DNA from 2 places in the Aureibacillus halotolerans genome. Region 2 is predicted to be linked to the other one. Evidence: predicted binding sites of a transcription regulator. Region 2 holds the regulator's gene; the other holds the start of a gene.

Region 1 (12,603 bases), on a different contig from region 2:
GCTGCATATTAAATTGATGATAGCGATTCCCCCAAAGGTCGAACGTCACTAAGCTTGAACGAAGCGCCGACGTAGCTTCGACGAGGAGCTTCAATACTTCTGTCGTCTGATGGGCGACCACCATTTGTACGGCTGGTCCAATGATACCCATTGACCCACAGGTTGCTCCTCCGCCTGTTGAACCAAACAAACAATGGAAACACGGCGTTTGACCAGGCAGAATAGTGTAGCTCATGCCAGTACTGCCTGCACAGGACCCGAACACCCACGGAATCTCCATTTGCTGCAACAGGTCGTTTAAGAGCAGCCGTGTGTCAAGATTGTCGGTGGCATCGACGACGACATCGACTCCTTCCAAAATGTCCGGCAAGGTAGTCGCTGTTGCTTCCATCACATGCGCATGAATCACTACTTCAGAATTGATCTGGACCAATTTCTGTCTCGCCGCAATGACTTTTGGCACTTCTCTTCTAGCATCCTCTTCCGTAAAAAGCTGCTGTCGCTGGAGATTGCTGTATTCGACGTAATCCCTGTCCACAATCGTAAGCGTGCCAATTCCTGCACGCGTGAGCGCTTCCGCATTTGCTGATCCAAGCGCGCCGCACCCAATAATCACGACATGCTTCGAACGAATACGCTCTTGGCCAGCGAGGCCAATGCCAGGCCAGCACTCCTGTCTCGCGTAACGACTTTCCATGCTGCTTCCCCTTTCGTATTAACCGCCAATATAGGACATTTCAATTTTCTTCCTTGTCCGGGCGGTAGCTTCTGTCCGCTCATCCGAGTAACGATCGGTTCGCTGCTGCCACGACTGAATGAGCACCTCTCGTATGTCATCATCCGTTGCCCCGTTGCGAAGCCATTCCCGAAGATCTAGCCCACCAGAGGCGAATAGACAGTTGTATAGCTTTCCGTCCGCAGCGACCCGCGCTCTTGAGCAGCTTGAGCAGAACGATTCCGATACAGAGGTGATAAAACCGACCTCGACGTCGGTCCCTTTGTACCGGTAGCGTTTCGCCACTTCGCTGCGATCCTTTGATTCGACTTGTTCCAATCCGAAACGTTCATTGAGCATCTCGTACATGTCCTTTTTTGTGACCACTTTGTCGTACATCCAGCCATTGGTTTGCCCGACGTCCATGAACTCAATAAACCGAAGTGTAATCCCCTCATTACGGAAAAACTCAGCCATCGGCAACACTTCATGCTCATTTTTGCCCTTCATAACGACCATGTTCACCTTAACCTCTAGCCCAGCCTCTTCCGCCTTCTTCATATTCGTAATTATCCGCTCCGGACCTACATTTGTATCGTTGATCGTACAAAGCACATCTTTGTCCAAGGCATCTAAACTGACATTCACCCGTTTCAGTCCAGCCTGTTTTAGTTCTTCTGCCATAGCGCCAAGAAGCACACCGTTCGTCGTCAGGCCAATGTCTTTTAAGCCCGGCAGCTTTGCCAACTGCCGAACAAGCTCTGGAAAGTCTTTTCGCAGGAGTGGCTCCCCGCCGGTCAGCCTAATTTTCTTCACGCCAAGAGAAAGAAACAATTTTGCCAAACGCACAATTTCTTCAAAGGACAACAGTTGCTCCTTGGGCATAAACACAAACTCTTTTCCGAACACGTCACGAGGCATGCAGTACGTACACCGTAAATTACACCGATCAATCACAGAGATACGCAAGTCCTGTAAAGGTCGCCCGAGCTTATCCGTAAGTATCGCCATGCGTAACAACTCCTTCAATTCTTGCCTCTATCATAACGTGAAACAGGGGCGGCCCCTGTGATCTATGTCACACATTCTTACGTAAGAATATTGAACATATTTACATATCGTCTTCATTGACTCGCTTTCTCTACTTGGGCTCGCTCTCTCCCGTTATAGGCTCGCTTTTCCCCATTATGGACTCGCTTCAGTGCTTTTCCGACTCGCTTTTTCATTCTAGGGGCTCGCTTCACGAAAAAGCGTACCGCAGGACTTCTCCTCGGTACGCTCCGTTCATCAATTTCTGCCGACCTCTACCTTACATCCGCTTTCCGCTTATAAATCACATAGCTTCTTGACAGGTAATGGATCGGGAAGCTAAACGCATGCACCAATCTCGTAAACGGCCAGGCACTATACAAAACGAAAGTCATGAAAATATGAATCTTGAACCAAATCGGTACAGTTGCCATCAACGACGGGTCAACACGGAAGATAAACAAGCCGCGCAGCCACGGGGCAATTGTCGTCCGATAATCAAAGCCGTGTGAATCGACATTGAACGTTGTCGCGAGCAGACCCGTACCGATAACGAGCAGCAACAGGATCAACGTGACCCAATCCGATGGCGTTGATGTGGCCCGTAATCGCTTGACACTAAATCTTCTATACGTCAACAGTGCCACACCGATGATTGTTGCAATTCCCGCTGGCAATCCGAAGATGATCGCCATGAGGTGGTACGTATGCTCAGACACACCTAAAGATTCATACACTCCAATCGGTATGAGCAGACCCATGACATGACCGCCAAATACGACCATTAACCCCCAATGGAAAAGCAGTGAGCCGACTCTTAGTCTACGTTTCTCCAATAATTCACTCGATTTTGTCGTCCATCCCATTTGATCCTTCTGGTAGCGATAAAGATGGCCTCCTATAAAGATCGTTGCTACGATGTACGGGAACACACCCCACAATAGTGTTTCCATAGCTGTTCCTCTCCATTTCTATCAACTGACCTGCCGTTCGATCTCCACACCTTGCGCCTCCATTAAATGAAACAATGCATCCAGTAACACGGCATAATAGCTGCTTTGTTCAGCAAGTTTGTTGCGAATCTCGTCAATGGCATTTCCGTGCATTTGCAGCAGCTCCGTGCGTGCTTTTTCCGGGGCATGAGCACAAAATTCAAGCATGAGGGGCAGATAATCCGGCAAATCTTTCTCTGTCAGGGAAAAGCCGTTTTCTTCATACATCATCTTCAGCTTCAGCAGCTCCACCCCCCGCTCCCGTTGCTCCCCAAGCTTGAGATACGTGACATATAAATTTGTTAACCGACCGAAATCAAAATGCCCAATATAATGATCTGTTAACTGATCTAAGTCGCGTTTTTCCACTTCGTCTAGGAACGTCAATAGGCTGTCTTGGACGCTTTCTTCCTTCATTCTCGTGCAAAAATCGCGAATGTCCGGTAGAGCAGCTTGCAGATCTTCATCTGGATAACGCAAAAGATAGGACATCATCTGGAACGTCATATGCATCTACATCTCCCCCTTTCCTTTATTTCAAGACGCCACAGCCACCAGGACCACCCGCAAAGTCAAGACCACAGCTGCCTTGCATCGCGTATAAATCAGTCACTTCTTCTTTATGGCTATGTGGAATGACAAACCGATCTTTGTATTTAGCGATGGCGAGCAGTCGGTACATCTCCCGAATGTCATCCTCCGTTAAAGAGAGATCCTTTAGCAAGGTTGTATCAAATGCTTTTCCAATCGTATCGGCCCGCATATAGCTCCGCATGACCGCCATTTTTTTCAGCACTGAGCGGATATGATCCGTATCTCCTGCCGTCAGCAAATTCGCGAGGTATTCAATCGGAATCCGCATCTGATCAATCGCCGGGAAAATATCGGCTGTATCGGCGGAGCTGCCTTTGCCCTCGATCATGTTCATGACCGGACTAAGTGGCGGGATATACCACACCATCGGCATCGTTCGGTATTCCGGATGGAGCGGCAAGGCAATCTTCCAATCAATGATCATCTTGTAGAGAGGTGATTGCTGGGCCGCTTCAATCCAATCCATTGGAATCCCGTCCTCCTTCGCCTGCTGAATGACCTTCGGATCGTTTGGATCAAGGAAAATGCCAAGCTGTGTATGATAAAGGTCCTTCTCATCCGTCGCAGAGGCCGCTTCTAGCACCCGATCTGCATCATAGAGCATCACGCCGATATAACGAATTCTGCCTACGCACGTTTCGGAACAAATTGTCGGTTGGCCGTTCTCAATGCGCGGAAAACACATCGTGCATTTTTCTGCTTTGTTCGTCTGCCAATTGAAGTACACTTTTTTATAAGGACAAGAAGAGACACAGTGGCGCCATGCACGACAGGCGTTCTGATCGACAAGGACAATGCCATCTTCATCACGCTTATACATTGCGCCTGAAGGACAGGACGACACACAGGATGGATTGATGCAATGCTCACAAATTCGCGGCAAGTACATCATAAACACATCCTCGAACTCCGTCTTAATCGATTCCTCCATCTTGAGGACGTTTGGATCACGCAAACCCGTCACGTGTCCGCCAGCCAAGTCATCCTCCCAGTTTGGCCCCCATTCCAAGTCCATGAATTCGCCAGTGATCGTTGACTTGGCACGGGCAACAGACTGGTGTTTTCGCTCCTTGCTCGTCGTCAATGTTTCATAGTCATACGTCCATGGTTCATAATAATCATCCAGCTCTGGCAAATCAGGGTTGTGGAACAAATTCAGCAAACGATTTGTCTTTGATCCCGATTTCAAACGCAACTCGTCGCCTTTTAGCTCCCATCCCCCTTTGTACTTCTCCTGATCTTCCCATTGCTTCGGGTACCCGATCCCCGGTTTGGTTTCCACATTATTAAAGTACATATACTCCGCACCTGGGCGATTCGTCCACGTATTTTTACACGTAACACTGCATGTGTGACAACCGATGCATTTGTCCAGGTTCATCACCATGCCGACTTGCGCTTTAATCTTCAAGCCAATCAACCTCCTTCAGCTTTCTGATGATGACGTTCAAATCTCGTTGGTTTCCGGTTGGCCCGTAGTAGTTAAAGCCATAGCTCAGCTGCGCATAGCCGCCAATCATATGTGTTGGCTTCACGTGAATTCGCGTCGGACTGTTATGCGTACCCCCACGATTTTTCGTTAGCTTCGTCCCCGGGACATGGATATGCCGATCCTGTGCGTGATGCATGAACGCCATTGAACGGGGAATCCGGTGCGAAACGACTGCCCGAGCGACGACGACCCCGTTTTGATTGAAGCATTCGATCCAATCATTGTCCTCGACATCGACCTCGGCGGCATCATCTTTATTCATCCACACGGTTGGGCCGCCACGGAAAAGCGTCAGCATCGGTTGGGCGTCAAAATACATGCTATGGATGGACCACTTGTTATGTGGCGTTAAATAATTGAGCGTAATCTCTTTGCCTTCAATGTCCGGTCGCTGTCTCCGGAATGGCTTATGGTTCAAGATGGGTTTAAAGACGGCGAACGATTCACCGAATTCCTTCATCATTTCGTGATCAAGGAAATACGATTGACGCCCCGTAATCGTACGAAATGGGATTAATTTCTCAATGTTGGTTGTAAACGGTGAGTAGCGACGGCCTCCCTTTTCGGAGCCACTAAACGCAGGCGAAGTGATGACGGTTTTCGGCTGAGCTGTAATTTGATCAAACGTAATCAGCTCCTCTTCTCTCTCTTGCGCCAAATCCTTCAATTCCAGGCTCGTCTTCTCCTCCAGCGCCTCCCAAGCCTTCACAGCGACCCTTCCGTTTGTCGTCGAGGAAAGCATCAGAACCGCTTCACATGCAGCGCGCGCATCCCTGATATCGGCGCAGCCATCGGCCACACTGCCATTTTTAATCGTTCCAAGCACATGCTTGACCTGATCGTATTCGTGCTCCATTTTCCAGCTAATGCCCTTGCCACCATAGGGCTTCGTGCCAACATTTGGCCCAAGCGCGACCATCTTGTCGTACACTTCTTTGTAATCTCGCTCTACGACATGAATTTGCGGCATTGTTTTGCCTGGAATTGGCTCGCATTCTCCTCTGGACCAGTCCTTGATCTCGCCAAACGGCTGTGCCATTTCAGCGGGGGTGTCATGATTCAGCGGCGTGGCGACCACTTCCTTGACCGCATCTAGATCGAGCTCCTTCGCCATGTCCTGAACGCCTTTGGCAAGGGTAGAAAAGATGTCCCAATCCGATCTGGCTTCCCATGGAGAAGCAATCGCTGGGTTGAAAGGATGCACAAAAGGGTGCATGTCCGTACTCGATAAATCATGCTTTTCATACCAAGTTGAAGCTGGCAGAATGACATCGGAATACAACGCTGTTCCAGCCATCCGAAAGTCGAGATTGACCAAAAGGTCCAGTTTGCCTTCTGGTGCTTCGTCTCGCCATTTAATTTCCTCTGGTCGCAGGCTATCCTCATCTGTATTGAGCAATCCGTGTGACGTTCCGAGCAAATGCTTCAAGAAGTATTCATGCCCTTTTCCTGAGCTGGAGATTAAGTTTGCTCGCCATACAAACAGCGTCCGCGGGAAGTTCACGGGATTGTCCGGGTCCTCAATGGCGAACTGCAGCTTTCTTTCCTCTAGCTGCGCCGCAATATAGGCTCCGATTTCCTCCGTTGTCCGATGTCCTTTCGCCACGGCTTCCTCATAGAGCTCGATGTTGTTTCGATTGAATGTCGGATAAGACGGCAGCCAGCCAAGCCGGGCGGCCAGCACATTGTAATCCCCGTGATGATCGTAACGTGCGCCATCAGCGGTTGCGGCAGTCAATTGACTAACTGGTGTCTCCTCGAAACGCCACTGATCTGTTGCGAAATAAAAGAAGGATGTGCCGTTTTGCAGCTTTGGAGGTCCTCCCCAATCCTTTGCGGTCGCAATTGTGCTCCACCCTTCTGCTGGGCGAAGCTTTTCCTGTCCGACATAATGCGCCCAGCCTCCACCGTTCACGCCTTGAGCCCCGACCATCAGGACAAGGTTCACAACCGCACGGTAGATGGTATCCGAGTTGAACCAGTGGTTGATGCCCGCCCCGACGATGATCATTGATTTCCCGTTCGTATCGACGGCATTTTGGGCGAATTCCCTAGCAATTTTGATGACAAGGTTGCGATCCACGCCCGTAATGCCTTCTTGCCACGCAGGTGAGAAAGGCGCGATATCATCGTATGTTTTTGCGACTGCGCCACCAATGCCACGGTCGACACCGTAATTTCCGAGCATTAAATCGTAGACGGTAGCCACGTAGACGGTTTCGCCATTCAATTTCAGCTTTTTCACCGGAATCGCACGTGGGACAGCTTTGTTTTCTTCCGCCTCAAAGTACGGCATGCTGACGTGCACCACTTCGTCCTCTCGACCTAAAAAGCTGAGTACTGGTTCAATCGGTCCTCCCGTTTCCTCATCGACCATCTTCAAGTTCCACTTTCCTTTATCATCCCAGCGAGAGCCCATCGTGCCATGAGGAATAGAGAAGCCGTTATTGTGCTTGTTGTACATTGCTGGTTTCCACTCATCATTTTCCGTTTGGACGCCCAAGTCCTTGGCGTGTAGAAAGCGATCAGCTGTGAACGTATCCCCCGTTTTCTTTAGCTTGACGGCAAATGGAAAGTCCGTGTAACGCTTTGCGTAATCCTCAAAATAAGGCGTGCGCTTTTTGTTGTAAAACTCGCTCAGAATGACATGCCCCATCGCCATCGCCACCGCACCATCCGTGCCTTGTCGAACAGACATCCAGTCATCAGAGAACTTGGTTGACTCGGCATAATCAGGACTGACAGAAACGACCTTCGTGCCTTTGTAGCGGGCTTCGGCTAGAAAATGCGCGTCCGGTGTACGCGTAAGAGGGACATTCGATCCCCACGTCATGATATAGCCTGAATTGAACCAATCAGAGGACTCCGGTACGTCCGTTTGGTCGCCCCAGATTTGCGGAGAAGCTGGCGGCAGATCCGCATACCAATCGTAAAAGCTCAGCATCGGTCCACCGATTAACGACATGAACCGGCTGCCGGCCGCATGGCTGATCATACTCATCGCCGGAATTGGTGAGAAACCAACGTTTCGGTCAGGGCCGTATTTTTTGATCGTATACAGAACGGAGGCTGAAATGAGCTTTGTGACCTCCTCCCAAGTTCCTCGGACTAGACCACCCTTGCCGCGCGCTTGCTTGTAGGAATTTGCCTTTTCCTTGTCCTCCACAATCGACGCCCATGCCTCCACTGGGTTTGAATGAGTTGCCAGCGCCTCCCTCCAGAGAAGGAGAAGTTTCTTCCGCACATAAGGATATTTGACGCGTAGCGGACTGTAGATATACCAAGAGAAGCTCGCTCCACGCGGACAGCCCCGCGGTTCAAATTCCGGCATATCCGGCCCAGTCGTCGGGTAATCCAGCTGCTGCCCTTCCCAAGAGACAATGCCATTCTTCACATAGATGTTCCAGCTGCATGATCCCGTACAGTTGACGCCATGCGTGGAACGGATCACCTTGTCATGCTGCCATCTATTCCGATACACATTTTCCCAATCCCGATTTCCATCCTGTAATTGACTATGGTTCTTCGCATATTTTTCAATTGGCTTAAGATAATTCAATCGTTGCCATAGCGGTGACGGTTTCTTTTTCATCGTAATCCCTCCAAACGAAGTTCTTACGTTCATTGAACCACCAATTAAAAAACAAGGTTGTGAAAAACATCACACTTCTAATAAAAAAAATAGTCTGGCCTCGAGTGAAGCATAACTGGCACATGGGCAATGAGCATATGAACAAGGAAATGCTAACGACGAAAGCGAGCGTTTCCCAAAAGCCAACCCCAGGCGCATTGAAAACGTTTGTCTTTCAAGGCGCGAAGCCGAGAGAGGAGCGGAGTTGCCGCACGGGCAATGAGCATCCGAACGAAGCGAGCAACAAAGAAAGCGAGCGTTTCTCAAAAGCCCGAACCCAGGCGCATTGAAATCGTTTGCCTTTCGAGGCGCGAAGCCGAGCGAGGAGCGGAGTTGCCTTACGGGCAATGAGCATCCGAATGAGGCGAGCAACAACGAAAGCGAACGTTCCCCGAAAGCCAACCCCAGGCGCATTGAAAACGCTTGTCTTTCGAGGCGCGAAGCCGAGTGAGGAGCGGAGTTGCCTTACGGGCAATGAGCATCCGAATGAGGCAAAGCAACGACGAAAGCGAGCGTTTCTCAAAAGCCTGTGATATTTTTCACAGACAAAGTACTAACAACAATTTAAAATCATGTCCATACACATATCACTGCAATAGAAAGGAACGATCACATGAAAAAATCGACGTTTCAGCTCTCCCTGCAAACGTCCAGTCTTGTCATCGGCTTCATGATTTGGGTATTGCTCTCTTCCTTGATGCCTTACATTCGTGAAGACATTGCCTTGACTGCTGGTCAGGCCTCCCTTGTCACAGCCGTTCCTGTTGTCTTAGGTTCGGTGCTACGCATCCCGTTCGGCTTTTATACGGATCGCATCGGGGCTCGCTTCACCTTCTTGATCAGCTTTATCATTCTGTTAGTGCCTGTTCTTGCCCTTAGTTCAGCTGACAGCTTTTTCGATTTAATTGTTGGCGGTCTTCTCCTAGGTGTTGGTGGCGCGACTTTCTCCATTGGCGTCACGTCTCTACCGAAATACTACCCGAAGGAAAAGCACGGCTTTATTAACGGGATTTATGGCATCGGCAATATCGGAACAGCCTTGACTATGTTTGGGGCACCAATCATCGCGAGCTCTATCGGCTGGCAAAGCACCATCCGTCTGACTTTGTTCATCCTACTCGCCTATGCGCTTTTGACGTTTCTTTTCGGCGACAGGCAGGAAACGAAAGTAAAACAATCCATGATTAAGCAAATGGGGGCTGTGTATCGGAACCCAATTCTTTGGATGATTAGCCTCTTTTATTTCATTACGTTTGGTGCATTCGTGGCATTCACTGTCTTCCTGCCAAGTCTATTGGTCGATCAGTTTGGCTTGGGGCCAGTCGACGCGGGCATTCGCACAGCCATCTTTATTGCCATCGCAACGGCCTTTCGTCCAATCGGTGGTTGGTTAGCCGATCGATACAATCCTTACATCCTTTTAATGATCGTTTTTATCGGTGTGGCATTATGCGGCATTCTCTTGTCCTTTTCGCCCTCACTGCCTTGGTATACCGTCGGGGCGCTTGCGGTGGCATTCACTGTCGGGGTTGGCAACGGAACGATCTTCAAGCTTGTGCCGCTATATTTCAATAAGCAGGCCGGTATTGTGAACGGCATTGTATCGGCAATGGGTGGTTTAGGTGGATTTTTCCCGCCTTTGCTACTGACTTCTGTCGCATCGTTCACGGGGCATCATGCAATTGCTTTTATGCTGCTGTCGGAGTTCGCCATCGTCAGCTTCGTCATTGTCATTTTCCTGTACTACCGGGAGCAGGTCGACCTCAGCAGCAAGATTATTGATGGCACAGCTGAAGGCATTATGGTGACGAACAAGCAGTTAGTGATCCAGCAGATCAATCCTTCATTTACCCGAATTACGGGGTATTCCAGTGAGGAAGTCAAAGGCAAAACACCAACAATCCTCCAATCGGGACGGCATAACATTGCGTTCTATGAAGCCATGTGGCGCTCGATTGAAGAGGATGGCTTTTGGGAAGGGGAAATTTGGAACAAGCGTAAAAATGGGGAGATTTATCAAGGATTACTGACGATTAGTCCGATGAAGAATCACGCAGGGGAAACGAAAAGCTATGTCGGGGTGTTTAATGATGTAAGTCGATTGGTCGCAACGAAGTAAGGAACATGGGCTGCTTCATGAGTTGGAATTGAATTGAAGGGCTGTCCCAAAAGTCATCTTAATGACTTCCCGGGCAGCCCCAATTCTCCCTAAAACTCCTCACTCCTCCGTGATCCTCGCATTGCGGATATGTGGATTTAACGAAGAATAACAGGCGATGCCGAACACCCAAATGCCGGCGGTGACAAAGAGGGGAACCACACCGACAATATCTGCTAGCAACCCACCAATGAACGTACTGAAGGGAATCGCCAGCACTGAAATCGCAGAAATGACTCCCACGACCCTTCCGCGGAAATCTTCCGGGATTAATGCCACCTCAACCGCTCCCATTGAAATATTTCCGATGATCACGGAAAGCATCAAAACCCCCTGCAAAACTGCAGTGACTGAAACCGATGTGGAAAAGGCCATACCGATCAAGGCGAGGCTCGCGAAAAACCACCCAAAGGCAAGGATTTTCCCTGCCCCAAAGCGACGTTCAATGACTCCACAAAGAATTCCTGCCAGCATGGCTCCTACGACCCCTGCCGCTTGGATAATCCCATACGCTGCGGGACCCGCGTCAAGCTGCTCGCTTACAAGGACAGGATAGAGTGGCCCCGTAAAGGTGACGACGTTGATGAGTAAATTGATCCACACCATTGATTTGATGAGCGGTCTTTCCGAGATCACACGCCACCCGTCCCCCAACTCTTTAAACAGTGCCAGACGCATCGGTTTCCCTGATGGTGGTGCGACTGCCTTCGCCTGTGCCGGAAGCTTTGCCGCTAGAATGCATAACGCCGCACCGAAAAAGGTAAAGGCATTCCCGGCAATGGCCCACACGACCCCTGTGAAGGCGATAACAATACCGGCTGCCGCATTCGCAAGCAATGCGATGCCTTGTTGGACCGTCGAGAAAAAGCCCTGTGCCGTAATAAGCAATTCCTTGCCAATGATTGAAGGCATGATGGCACTGCGTGCGGGCCTCATAAACGAGGTAAGGCAATTGATCACAAACACAGCGACGTAGGTGACCACTGGCGAAAGATACCCCATGGCATAAATCACAACAGCAAAAATGGCAACGACGATAGCAAGGAGGAAGTTGGTCACGACCATGATCTTTTTTCGACTCCAGCGATCCGCGTACACACCAGCAATTGGCCCGAAAATAATATCAGACACATGCCAAACCACACCCACAAGCGCAGTTTGCAAAGCAGAGCCGCTCTGTTGGTAAATCACCCACATGACGGACAAGTTAAAAAAAGTATCCCCGATCGTCGCAATTGACTGTGCTCCCCACAGCCACATTAATGGACTATTCTGAAATATACGCCGATACCGAGAGCCCCCAGATGTCGTCTTTTTGTTTATGTTCAATCCCATGTGCTTTAGCCCCCTCTCATACAGCTTAATCTATGTTAGCCAAAATCCTACTTTTTTCACATTCATTCGACACGACATAAAAAACAGAACTGCCACATTCTCTGAACGCAGTTCTGTACTCTTTTCGCTTAACGTCATGCCAATCCCTTGTATAAATGACAATATTTTTCTAAAAATGCTTAATAATCTCCGTTGTGATAGATGTTGATGAAAATAATGACTGCGACTCTAAGACGCCCTCTGAAAAGCGGTATCAAAGTGTCTAAAGTTTTTATGGAGGTGACAACATGAGAGGACCGACCGATCAACTCACACAGGCATATCGTGTTCCTATCATAAATTTCCTTTGAACACGCTTTGTTTATAAAATACGCACCTAAAAAATCATTTGAACTAAGATCATATAAAAAATGGTTCCTCCCGCTATTGAAAGAAGCATATTCTTTTTCCACAAATGTAGCCCAATTACTAATAATGTCGCAATCATTTCAGGCACCCCTTGACTCCCCGCGTAGAAATTAATATTCCTTAGCGAATAAACAACTAACAATCCAAATACGGCAGGAGGTAAGACTTTTCCTAGATACTTCACATAGGGTGGAGTAGGTTTATCCTCTGTAAAAATAATGAAAGGTAAAAACCGAGTAGCCATCGTTC
Region 2 (12,603 bases):
CGTCATGCTCTTATCTAAAACGGACACCTCACTTTGCGTCACGCCATTGCTTCGGTGTATCATTTCATACAGCAAGCCTTCACGTAGTCCTTTTCGGCTTAGTATCCATTTCGGAGCCTCGATACATTCACATAACGCTTGGAAGCTGCTGATCGCGGGAATGATGATGTCAGCTCGATCCTTTGATAAGCCTTCTACTTTCTGTCGATCAGACACATCCAATGAAATGAGCTCATTGAGCACGGTCGGAATCTCACTTGGGTCCATTTCATATTGATGCAGCCCACCAATCGGATAATGATGCAGCCCTTGATGAATCAAGGCAAGATTGCGTGCGCTTCCACCGATCGCGATGACCGGAATGCCCGTTTGCAGCCACGGAATCGCTTCAAATTGAGCTTGCAAAAACAGGAGCAGTTTCTCTAATGAAGCTTTATCCTCTTTTGCATTAAAAAAGCGGCGTTTCAGGGTAAGGGCACCAAATGGTAAACTAATGCTTTCCTGGATATCGCGATCCTTGAAATATGTAAGCTCTGTAGACCCCCCGCCAATATCAATTGTGATCGCCTCTGAGACCATGATCGAGTGTTTGACAGCCAAAAACCCATAATAGGCCTCTTCCTCTTCAGAAAGGATTCGCATCGTCAATCCTGTCTCCTGAGATACTCGGCGTTTCACATCCTCGCGATTGACCGCTTGACGAATCGCCGCTGTAGCTGCGCAGATCATCGTATCCACATGCTGCTCATCGAGAATGTTATTAAAATGAGTCAAAATATGAATTAATTTCTTAATGCCTGCTTCTGTAAGGACAAGATCTTCGGTTAGATCTTCGCGAAGGCGTGCTACAATTTTCACATTATGGAGCTCCTCATAGCGACCAGACGGTTTCTCCTGGTAAATGACGAGTCGAACGGTATTTGAACCGATATCAATAACGGCATAGATAGGCACTAAAGACGGCCCCTTTCCCTATTTACTAACGATTGGGCGAATACGACAAGCGCTTTCGCTCGCAATTTCCTTCTGAGTATTTTACCATTCTTCGCCGAAAAGAAAAAACAGTCCGCTATGAAAGCTCTGAAAAACCTTGCTTTTGCCGAAAGAGTACTCTTAGCCTGGAAAAATTATGCTTGTTAACTCAACTTCCCCCCTTTTATTTGGCAGGCACGCTTAGAGATCACTGGGTAAAGCTACAAACCAATGTTGTCTTGCTTTTGATACAAGCTGCCATACGCTCGCTTTCACCCTAAAGGGTACAAGTGCATCATCGACTCGAGAAAACCTCATCGTGATTTCTTTGCCGCCGGGCGAACTGCGAGCCTCCTCGATCGCTTTCGAGCTCTGTAGGGTCTCGCTTAGCTCGCTTTTACACCCTACGGGTACAAGTGCAACATCGATTCGAAAGGACCTCATCGTGTTTTCTTTGCCGCTGGAGTCTCGCTAGTGGCTGCTTTTAATGCACTCATTTTTTATGATGTGACATTAAGCGTAGAGATCTGCTTAGGTACTAAATGGCGATCTTTTAAAAAATACAGGATTGTGAGCATTGCTTTAAATACTGAATACAGCTGGTGTTATTCTCAAGATGTCAATCGATCTATCTCGCCTTGCTTCCACTCCAGCGCAGTCAGTGTTGAAGATGATTAAACTTAAAGCCACCACTGCATCAATATTGCGCTAGGTGATATAAGTTTGCTTGAAACGATGCATTTACTTGTCTTGTTTGGTAAGCAATCACGCCTTAACACGCTTTCTTACTCGTTATATGAGATCGGGACAAAATAAAAACCATTTAAGCAGAAACAAACATCAGCGTAGTCAACATACGTAGACTCCTGCGGGAACAGCGCGAGCTGAAGATCCCGCAGGAAAGCTTGCTTTCCGAGGAAGCTGAAGCCGTGCCCGCGGAAAGCGAAGTATTTTGACGAAGCGGTTAATGCCTTACTTGTAAAAAAAAAAACTCCGAACAAATGAATTGTTCGAGAGTTTTATAAAAATAAACTAGCTCTGTCTCAGCCTCTTTACAAAAATTGTATGCATTCTGCACAGCTCTCCGCTATGAAACTGGTTTTCAGTGTGCAATTATTGATTTATACTGTCTGTTCATTCGCCTTTTCACTGCGTTGCTTTTTTCTTAGCGCATAGGCTGAGATTACAATGGATAATTCATAGAGCAGCAACAGTGGAACGGTCACCATCATATGTGAAAAGATATCCGGTGGTGTAATCAACCCAGCGATGATCAGTAAGACAAAATACGAATACTTCCGGATTTTCCTCAGCAGCGTCGGTGTCAATAACCCGAGACGCGTGAGAAACAACACGACCACTGGCAGCTCAAACAGCACACCAAATGGCAACGTGATCTGAAACAAGAACGTAAAGTATTCCTGCACACCAACCATAGGTTCGATGCCCATTCGTTCTGACAGTTGAAGCATAAAGTTTAATACGAACGGGAAAAGAATAAAATACGAAAACGCCAATCCGACTAAAAACAGCGCAATCGCAATCGGAATATAGCTTAACGTTGCTTTGCGTTCATTGGAAAAAAGACCCGGGGCGACAAATCGCCAAAGCTGATAAAGAGCAACAGGAAACGTGCAAATAAGACTAATGATAAAAGCAAGCTGCATATACACCTTGAGTGGGTCCTGTACTCGAAAGCCTTTAAGGTCTTCCTGATAGGCGTTTTCACTTAAGTACACAAACAATGGATCTGACAAAAATAGTCCCAAAATGGTAAACACAACAAGCGCAACGACCACGATGATCACACGTTTTCGCAGCTCAACAATGTGCTCTGCGACGAGTAAGTTTAGATTGTCTTTCATATGATCGTCACCCTATTTAGTCTGATTGATCTGATTGTCGTTTGGTGAAGTCTCTACCTCAGCTTTTGCCTTTTGGTCATTCTGGTCTTTTTGTTCTTTTTGTTCTTTTTGTTCTTTTTGTTCTTTTTGTTCTTCTTCATCATCCGCTAATCCCTTGGTCGCATTTTTAAACTCACGAAGTGTATTTCCGGCAGCTTTTCCAAGCTCGGGTAATTTTTTGGGGCCAAACACGAGCAATCCAACAACGGCAATTAGCCCAATACTCACTGGTCCTAGCATGCGTTATTCCCCCCCTTCTTTGGGATACGTTTTAAGAAAATAGACGAGAGCCTGGAGCTCCACGGATAAATCGATATGGTGCACTCTCACCTCTGGCGGAGTCGTTAAACGAGCCGGGGTGAAATTTAGTATGCCTCGTACACCAGCTTCTTCAATCAAACGGTCGGTTGTCGGCTGAGCGACAGGCGAAGGAACGGTAAGGATCGCAACGCTTACACCATTGTCCCTCATTCGATAAAGCTCGTCAATGCCATACACAGGAACTTCACTTATTTTTGTCCCAATTTTGTCTGGATCGCTATCAAATGCCATTTCAATTTTTGTATTGTTGTTTTTAATAAAATTGTAGTTCAAAAAAGCCGTTCCTAAATTTCCAACGCCAATTAAGCTCACTCTTGTCACTTCATCTTGATCAAGCGTTTCACGAAAAAAACGAAGCAGGTATTCGACATTATAGCCGTATCCTTTTTTTCCTAACGCACCGAAGTAAGAGAAATCTCTCCGAATCGTTGCTGAATCCACCTTTACAGCTTCGCTAAGCTCAGCGGAGGACACGCGTGACTTTCCAGAGCTGTGAAGGTTTTTTAGAAAACGATAGTATAAAGGCAATCGTTTTGCTGTTGCCTGGGGAATTTTAGGCTGTTCATGATCCACTGCGCAAAGCACCTTCCTTTTTACGAACCAAACATTTTCTATATAAGTTCGCTGATATAGTTTATTTTCCAGCTCGTCTTCTCTTAAAAGATCTTCTTAAATCATACCATATTTGCTTAGAACTGCAATTTTAGAATCATTTCCGACGACTAGCAAACAGTTGCTCTATGAAAGGCTTTTGCGCTACACTTGGACATGAATTGAGGTGACAATCTATTGATTATATTACAAGCCAACCAGCTTTCGAAAGCGTATGGGGCTGAAACCATATTGTCTTCGATAAAAATGGAAATTAAACACCGTGATCGCGTTGCTGTCGTTGGTCGAAACGGTGCCGGTAAATCAACCTTACTCAAAATGATCGCTGGCGAGCTTCCACACGATGGAGGGGAACTGATCATTCCGAATGCAGTTTCTGTCGGGTACTTGCCCCAACAGGCCGTTCTTTCATCTGACAAAAGCATTTGGGATGAAATGCTAGACGAGTTCAGCGACCTGCTGGCCATTGAACAACGTATTCGTTTGCTTGAGACGAAAATGGGCAGCGAAGAAACGTTAAGCAACGAAGCGAGCTACAATAAAATAATGAAGGAATATGATACTCTACGTGCGGATTTTGAAGCACGAAATGGATATCAGCTTGAAGCCGATATCCGCGGGATACTGAGCGGCTTACAATTTAACGGCTTTGACTATTATCACACAACCGTGTCTTCCTTAAGTGGTGGCCAAAAGACAAGGCTCGCGCTTGGAAAGCTACTGCTCACAAAACCAGATTTGCTCATTTTGGACGAGCCAACAAACCATCTTGACATTGACACCCTTACTTGGCTTGAGGGCTATTTGCAAGGGTATCCTGGCGCATTGCTGCTTGTCTCCCATGACCGCTACTTCCTTGATAAGATTGTGAATCAGGTATACGAGATTTCGAGAACCCATTCTCAACGCTTTTCTGGCAATTATTCGTATTATCAGGAGCAAAAAGCGCTCCAGTATGAGCGAGACTTGAAGGAATTTGAGAAGCAGCAATCAGAAAAACATAAACTTGAAGATTTTGTTCAACGGAACATTGCACGTGCATCCACAACAAAGCGAGCACAAAGCCGCCAAAAGCAGCTTGAAAGACGCGATTGGATGGATCGTCCTGATGGTCTGGAGAAATCGGTAGCCTTTACGTTCCCAACGGATCAGGTCAGCGGCCATGATGTGTTGCGAGTCCGTGATGTGACATTGCAATACGATGATCAAAAGGAGCCGTTGTTCCCTTCATCCAGCTTCCATATCGACCGCGGGGAACGCACCGCTCTCGTAGGTCCGAACGGCGTCGGGAAAACGACGTTGTTGCACATGCTGCGTGGACAAATGCCTCCAAGCACAGGCAGCTTTCAACTTGGCAGCAACATCACGCTCGGCTTTTATGATCAGGAACAGGCACAGTTACGTTCTACAAAAACAGTGCTTCAGGAGCTGTGGGACCGTTACCCGTCCTTTGATGAGAAGGATATTCGTACGGTCCTTGGAAATTTCCTTTTCTCTGGTGACGATTGTTTGAAAATCGTCAATACGTTGAGTGGTGGTGAAAAGGCACGCCTCGCCTTAGCCATTCTAATGCTCAAAAAAGCGAACGTATTGTTGCTCGATGAGCCGACAAACCATCTGGATATTGATGCAAAAGAGGTACTTGAGGCGGCATTAAGTCACTTTTCAGGCACGATATTGTTTGTCTCTCATGACCGCTACTTTATGAATCAAATTGCGACAAAGGTGCTTGAGTTGTTGCCTAGCGGACTTACAACCTATCTTGGAGATTATGATTACTATCTTCGTAAAAAGGAAGAGGAAAAGGAAAGGCTCGCGCTTGATGCACTAGAGCAACCGAAAACTGACCAAGAAGATGGGGCACAAAATGAGTCGAAGGAGTCTTTTGAGCAGCAGAAGGACGCGAAGCGGAAAAAGCGCCAGCAGGAGCGTCGTATGGCTGAGATTGAGGAATTAATGCAGCAAACAGAAAATGAAATCAATGCGTTGGAAACGGCATTATTGCAGCCTGAAACGTATGAAGATCATGAAAAAGCCCATGACGTCCAACTGGCTCTACAACAAGCCAATCAAACGCTAGAGGATTTGCTCGTCGAATGGGACGAATGCTCCACAGATAACGCTTAAATGCAAGAACCATTTTTTGCACAGCATTTTTATCCACAGCACAAAAGGCTGTCAGGATAAGTTATACACAAAGTTATCCACGTTATCCACAATTTTTCGCAAACTTATACACATATCCACTCTTAATAGAAGTGTAGTTGCCACAAGCATTATCCTTTAAACCTGAGTGTGCTGTGTACGATGTGGAAAAGCTTGTGGATAACCATTATACACATCGAAGGGGCTGTCCGAAAGTCATACCCATGACTTGTTGGACAACCCCTTTTACATTAAATAGAACAACCGCCACCCATTTGTCGTGCTCTCGCCTCTGGTGTCACCTGTTCATCGGCATGATACGAGGAACGGACCAATGGCCCTGATTCGCAGTGCTGGAAACCTTTTTGCATAGCGATCTCTTTCAGTTCCGCAAACTCATCAGGATGGTAATATTTTTCTACCTTTAAATGCTTGAATGATGGCTGCAAGTATTGGCCAATGGTCATAATGTCCACACGATGAGCACGTAGATCATCCATCGCTTGAATGACTTCTTCCTTCGTTTCCCCGAGCCCGAGCATGATGCTTGATTTCGTTGGCGTGTCAGGTGCGATGGATTTGACACGATCAAGCAGCTCAAGCGAGCGATCATAGGTCGCACGATGACGCACCGTAGGGGTAAGCCTTCTCACTGTTTCAATATTGTGATTAAAAATGTCTGGCTTGGCATCCATTAATGTTTTGATGCTCTCATACGTCCCCTTCATATCTGAAGGCAACACCTCAATGGTCGTTTGTGGCATTTTCCGTCGAATGGCACGGATCGTTTCAGCAAACACCTCTGAGCCTCCGTCTTCCAAATCGTCGCGCGCCACCGCTGTAACAACCACATGCTTTAGTCCCATCTTCACTACAGAATCTGCCACACGCTCCGGCTCTGCCAAGTCCAATTCGGTCGGTTTTCCTGAAGTTACCGCGCAGAAACGACAACCTCTCGTGCAAATGGAGCCAAGGATCATAAACGTCGCTGTCTTGCGAACAGACCAGCACTCATAAATATTTGGACATTTGGCTTCCTCACAAACGGTATGTAAGTTCATTTCGCGCATCATTTTTTTGAGATCCATGTACTCTTTGTTCGTATTAAAGTCAATCTTCAGCCATTCCGGTTTACGTAACATGCCTTCGCGTTTTTCTGCCATCGTTTTTTTCGCCATGTCTTTTCCTCCTAACGAGAATATAAGAAAGCTGGATTCTGATACTTTTCTGCTGCTAACTGCTCGATCTCCTCTACCTGGTCGTTCGAAAGCTCGAGCCTCTCAAACGGTACATTCAGACTCGTCTGAAATCCATTGAAAAAGGCGGCGCGAATATCCGCTAATGTCGTTTCCGGAGTGAGCACTTCCTGAAGACTAAATGCTTTAGAGGCAAAGCGTTGATAAGCCCGCTCCTTTGTCCGCTCACTTGGGTAATGAAACAACTCCAACAAATCCTCAGCCCTCATCCAAATTGGAATCGAGCCATGCTGCAAGATAATCCCCTTTTGTCTCGTTTGTGAACTGCCAGCTGCCTTTTTTCCTTCTACATTGATCTCGTAATAGGAGGCTTCCTCAAAACAATTGGCCGTGCCAAGCGGCTTGTTCTCTGCTGGAAAAGAAAATTCCGCGACTACACCGAGCTTAGCAAAGCCTCGGAGAAGTCCTTCTGACAACACCTTATAGGTTTCCTTAATTGTGGAAGGGATCGTTGGATAATCTTCAGAGACGATAATGCTATAAGTTAATTCCTTATGATGCAGCACAGCTTGCCCACCTGTAGGGCGACGAACAAGCTCAAAGCCTCTTTTATTGAGTTCTGCCGTATTAAATCTATTTTCTGTTTTCTGATAGTATCCAACAGAAAGTCCCCCTGGGTCCCACCCATAAAAACGAAGCACCGGGGGAATATGGCCTTCCCTGTGCCACTTCATTAGCATTTCATCGGCCGCCATATTAAAGGCGGGGGGATGGTCTCCGTCGTCCCAGAATGCCCACGTATGCACGTTATTCACCTTCTTGAATGAATGTCTTTACTAAAAAGTGCCTTTCCAAGCTCTATTATAGCAGACATCACAGTCGTGTCTTCACTTATTTCCTAGTAATTCTCTTCGTTTTCTATCTTCGGACTCGGATTTAAAAAACATTCACGCAGGAGAATAACGTGAATGCTCAATGGTTTAGCTATTATTTTCTCCACTTAACCACTGTGACAATGGGTAAGAAGGACGAGCGTTCAAGGACAGAGGTGCTCGAATGCCACGAGCCCACGCCATACTTGCCGCCGCTCCAATCATTGCCGCGTTGTCTGTACAAAAAGCAGAGGGAGGAATCGTCACAACGACCTCAGACTGGTTAAATTCAGACTGTATGGCAGCGCGTAGTCCTTTGTTCGATGCCACGCCGCCAGCTACAATAAGCTGTCTCGCGTTGGTTTGTTTAACAGCTTCTTTTGTTTTAGCGACAATTACTTCAATAACAGACGCTTGAAAACTCGCTGCCATATCCGCAGCGTCAATCGTTTCCCCCCGTTGTTTTGCATTGTGCCATGCATTTAGGACTGCCGATTTTAGTCCACTAAAGCTAAAATCCAATGATCCTTCTTCCAGCCAAGCCCGAGGCAATGGGATGTTTGCCTCTCCCACCGCAGCCAAACGATCAATTTCAGGGCCTCCAGGGTAAGGCAGACCAACAACCCGAGCCACTTTATCGTACGCTTCGCCCGCGGCATCATCTCTTGTTTGACCAATCGTTTCAAAGCTTCCATGCTCCTTCATGTAGATAAGCTCCGTATGCCCTCCAGACACGATAAGGGCGATAAGCGGAAACGTGAGCGGTTCGCTGAGTTGGGCAGCATAGATGTGACCCGCTATGTGATGCACATTAATGAGTGGCAATTGGTGACAAAAAGCAAACGTCTTTGCCGCCTGAATGCCGACTAGCAAGGCACCAACGAGACCCGGTCCTTCCGTTACCGCAACCGCAGTCAGCTGTTTAGGCGTCACTTGCGCCTCTTCTAATGCTTGTTGAATGACCATCGTCACTTGCTCAACGTGGTGCCTCGACGCAACTTCAGGAACGACACCACCAAAGCGACTGTGGCTATCCATTTGCGAGGCAACAATGTTTGATACGATTGTTTTTCCATCTCGAATAATTGCCGCAGCGGTTTCATCACAGCTCGTTTCGATTGCTAAAATATACTCGTTTGTCATGTTAAATTCACCCACATTACCATTGCGTCTTCATTGTTGTCTGTGTAATAGCCTTTACGAATGCCACCTTTTTTAAAGCCGAACTTTGTGTACAAATTTTGAGCGACTTTATTGGACAATCGAACCTCTAATGAAACGGTCTTCCCGCCTTTGGCTTTCACTGTTTCAAGCGCACAATGGAGCAACGCTTCGCCTAGCTTTTTCCCTCTGTACCTAGGAAGCAAGGCAATGTTGGTCACATGCGCCTCGTCAAGAATAATCCAGACGCCACAGTAACCGACAACCTCGGTTTCATTATGAACAGCTGCCACATAGTGTGCATAAGGGTTTTGGGAAAGCTCCTGTACAAATGCCTGCCGTCTCCACGGCGTCGCAAAAGAATGCTTTTCTACATGAAGCACTTGGTCTATGTCCTCTAGCGTCATTTGTCTAAATGTTACAGATGTCTGCATTTGGGCTCCCCCTACGTGGTGCGGCGCTGCCAGTTGGCTTCTGCCTCAGACAGCTTTAAATAGTCTGGAACAACAGTATGGACATTGCTTTCTGACGTCCAGTCTTCTGCACGAATCGCCAGCTCTGAGGCACGTGGTACACTTGCTTGAAGGGATGCGAACACGGCCTGTTCCTGAAATGCTTTCTGTAGGACATCACGTATAGGCTCGGTAAGCTCGCCAATAAAATGAATCGGCTTGTCCGTAGTGTCCTTTAGAACGTCGATCCAACCTTGTAAATGAACATACCGATCCTCAAGCTGATTTATGCCGTCTAGATAAAGCCCTGAATACACGTGTTCACGCCGGGCATCGAATATGGGGCATACCATCGCACTCTTTGGCCCATTAAAGCTAAGCGCTTGAAGGCTAGAGATTGACACTAGCCTCGCGCCAACGGACCAGGCAAATGTCTTGGCAACAGTCACGCCCATCCGAACACCCGTATACGACCCTGGTCCTTTTGCAATCGTGACGGTACCGATATCTTTTGGTACCCAACCAACGCTTTCCAACATATGCTCAATGGCTGGCAACAAACGTACGGCATGATTACGCAAACCGACAGAAGTCGTTTCCGCAACAAACCGCTTATCCTCAGCCAATCCTAGACTTAACGCCGCATTTGACGCGTCAATGGCCAACACCTTCATGATAATGCCTCCCTACATAAATCCTCATAGATCTGACCCACCGCTTTGAACGTCAGCGTTCGACCGTTCTCTGTATAAGCAATGGCGATACTTACCCTTTGCTCCGGAAGCACTTCTTCAACATATTCCGGCCATTCAATGACGGTAACGCCTTGACCGTATACGTATTCGTCAAGGCCAAGATCGTCTTCTTCACCTTCTAAACGATAAGCGTCCATATGGTATAAAGGAAGTCGACCTTCATACTCTTTAATGATCGTAAACGTTGGAGAGTTGACGATCTCCTGTATGGAGAGACCAATCGCTAGTCCTTTAACAAACGTTGTTTTTCCAGCCCCGAGATCTCCTTCTAGGGTAAGCAGAGTCCCTGGTGCTACTACGTCTCCTAAACGGCGCGCTATCTCCTTCGTTTCGTCTTCAGTTGTCGTATGAATCACGTACGTCGCCATGATTGTCCCCTTTTGATAAATGATTGTACCCTGATTTTTCTAGCACGCGTCCGGTTTGTCGAGAGAGGACACGGCTAGGTCCACTCTCCACATACCCAATGCGTGTCACAGGCACTGAGGTCTTCGCTTTAAACAGTTCTTCCAGCAGCGGCCATTTGTCAGCTGCAATCGTGCCGACAAGCTCAAAATCCTCGCCTCCGCTGAATGCATACTGAAGCGCCTGCTTTCGCTCAAGCGTTAGCATATAGCCGCGAAACTGAATAGCATCTTCTTCGATGACAAGCGTTGATGAGCTGGCTTCCGCGATTTCCCACAACTCACTGGCAAGGCCATCACTAATGTCATTTGCACATGTACTACCTGCCTCACGTAGGAGACGGCCTTCCACACAGCGCGGCACTGGGCGTTGATGAGTTCTGACAATCTCCGCCTCCATGTCTAAAAAACGCATATGCCTTCCATTTTTCAGAAGGGTGTCCAACCCTGCTCCCGATTCACCGACAAAACCTGTGACAAAGAGAACATCACCAGGCTGAGCTCCTGAACGCGTCAGTATTTGCTTAGGATCGGCGTAGCCTAATACCGTGACATTGATGATCAATGCAGGCCCACTCGTCGTATCTCCACCAATCAGGTCCATGCTGTAGAATGAAGCAAGCTCCTGCATGCCTTTATAGAGATCACGTATCTCATCCTTATTTGTATGCTTGGGTATCGTTAGTGTTACGAGATAATAGGCTGGCCATGCGCCCATAGCAGCGATATCACTAATATTTGCCGCAAGCGCTTTGTACCCCACATCTGACATTCCCATCGTCGTCTTAGTAAAATGTGTGCCTTCTACCATTTGGTCCTGGCATACAACAATATTTTTCCCATCATCAGGGCGAAACACCGCTGCGTCATCCCCTATGCCAAGAATAAGCTTCTCATGATAATGGGTTTTTGGGGTAATTGCACGAATTAGTTGGAATTCATCCAAAGCGCTCGCCACCGTTTCTAGTTGTTCCATCGTACTGTTATTCTGACACACTCTCCCACGCTCTTCAATAAAGCCGTCTAATAAGCTGCATCGACAGCTTCTTTGAGGCTGGAAACTATATCATCCACATGTTCAATACCAACGGAAATCCGGACATGCTGCTTCGTAATCCCTGTATTGGCTAACAGCTCTGGAGGGAGTGCACGATGTGAAGTCGCTATCGGATACGATACCGTCGTTTCAACTCCTGCTAACGTCGCTACGAACTTAATCCAATTTAGTGAGGCAAAGAACCGATCCATAGCTGCCTTCTCTTCTAAAGCGATGGTCACGATGGCACAGCCTATGGATTCACCTGCCAACGATGGATGATACACCTTTTCTATGCCTTGATACCCTGACAGTTTAGATGCTACAGCTTCGGCATTAGTCACCTGACGTTCCATTCGCACGCTCAATGTTTTAAGTCCACGGCAAGCAAGCCATGCTTCAAAAGGACTTAGCGATAAGCCTAAATTCACGACAACACTCCGGGCTTTCGTGATCCATTTTTCATTTCCGACCACCACGCCAGCAGTCACATCACTGTGTCCACCAATGTATTTCGTTGCGCTATGAACTACCAAATCCGCCCCAGCATCTGACGGTCGACACACATAAGGCGTGGCAAATGTATTATCTACCATCAAAACAACTTGTTTCTTTTTTGCGATGGCAGCAATCGTCTCAATCGGTTCGACAAGAAGCAATGGATTCGTAATCGATTCTGAGTACACAAGCACTGTATTGCTTTGAATGGCATCTTCTATCGCCTGACTTTTTGAAAAATCGACGAAACTTACATCAATGCCCTGATGTTTCAA

What was found. Region 2 encodes Rex, which represses fermentation and respiration genes when NADH is low (regulators of the CRP and FNR family bind a similar motif). Its sites were predicted from a motif close to TTGTGAAATATTTCACAA; they were not measured.
Region 1: the regulator Rex is predicted to act here: its motif matches at 8,472-8,489, upstream of EV213_RS07670 (nitrate reductase subunit alpha).

Annotation. Positions count from the first base shown of each region.
Region 1 is NZ_SNYJ01000005.1:68,193-80,795, reverse strand. It holds gene EV213_RS07695 (ThiF family adenylyltransferase) at 1-697, opposite strand, end outside; gene moaA (GTP 3',8-cyclase MoaA) at 716-1,726, opposite strand; gene narI (respiratory nitrate reductase subunit gamma) at 2,020-2,697, opposite strand; gene narJ (nitrate reductase molybdenum cofactor assembly chaperone) at 2,719-3,249, opposite strand; gene narH (nitrate reductase subunit beta) at 3,269-4,741, opposite strand; gene EV213_RS07670 (nitrate reductase subunit alpha) at 4,731-8,414, opposite strand; gene EV213_RS07665 (hypothetical protein) at 8,537-8,743, shown strand; gene EV213_RS20685 (hypothetical protein) at 8,813-8,986, shown strand; gene EV213_RS07660 (nitrate/nitrite transporter) at 9,067-10,572, shown strand; gene EV213_RS07655 (MFS transporter) at 10,672-11,946, opposite strand; gene EV213_RS07650 (branched-chain amino acid transporter permease) at 12,323-12,603, opposite strand, start outside.
Region 2 is NZ_SNYJ01000022.1:705-13,307, reverse strand. It holds gene EV213_RS17910 (Ppx/GppA family phosphatase) at 1-954, opposite strand, end outside; gene tatC (twin-arginine translocase subunit TatC) at 2,094-2,837, opposite strand; partial or broken gene EV213_RS21145 (twin-arginine translocase TatA/TatE family subunit) at 2,949-3,116, opposite strand; gene EV213_RS17895 (redox-sensing transcriptional repressor Rex) at 3,120-3,770, opposite strand; gene EV213_RS17890 (ABC-F family ATP-binding cassette domain-containing protein) at 3,987-5,936, shown strand; gene lipA (lipoyl synthase) at 6,206-7,132, opposite strand; gene EV213_RS17880 (lipoate--protein ligase family protein) at 7,144-7,956, opposite strand; gene tsaD (tRNA (adenosine(37)-N6)-threonylcarbamoyltransferase complex transferase subunit TsaD) at 8,131-9,165, opposite strand; gene rimI (ribosomal protein S18-alanine N-acetyltransferase) at 9,162-9,617, opposite strand; gene tsaB (tRNA (adenosine(37)-N6)-threonylcarbamoyltransferase complex dimerization subunit type 1 TsaB) at 9,629-10,309, opposite strand; gene tsaE (tRNA (adenosine(37)-N6)-threonylcarbamoyltransferase complex ATPase subunit type 1 TsaE) at 10,306-10,758, opposite strand; gene thiL (thiamine-phosphate kinase) at 10,727-11,770, opposite strand; gene EV213_RS17850 (trans-sulfuration enzyme family protein) at 11,818-12,603, opposite strand, start outside.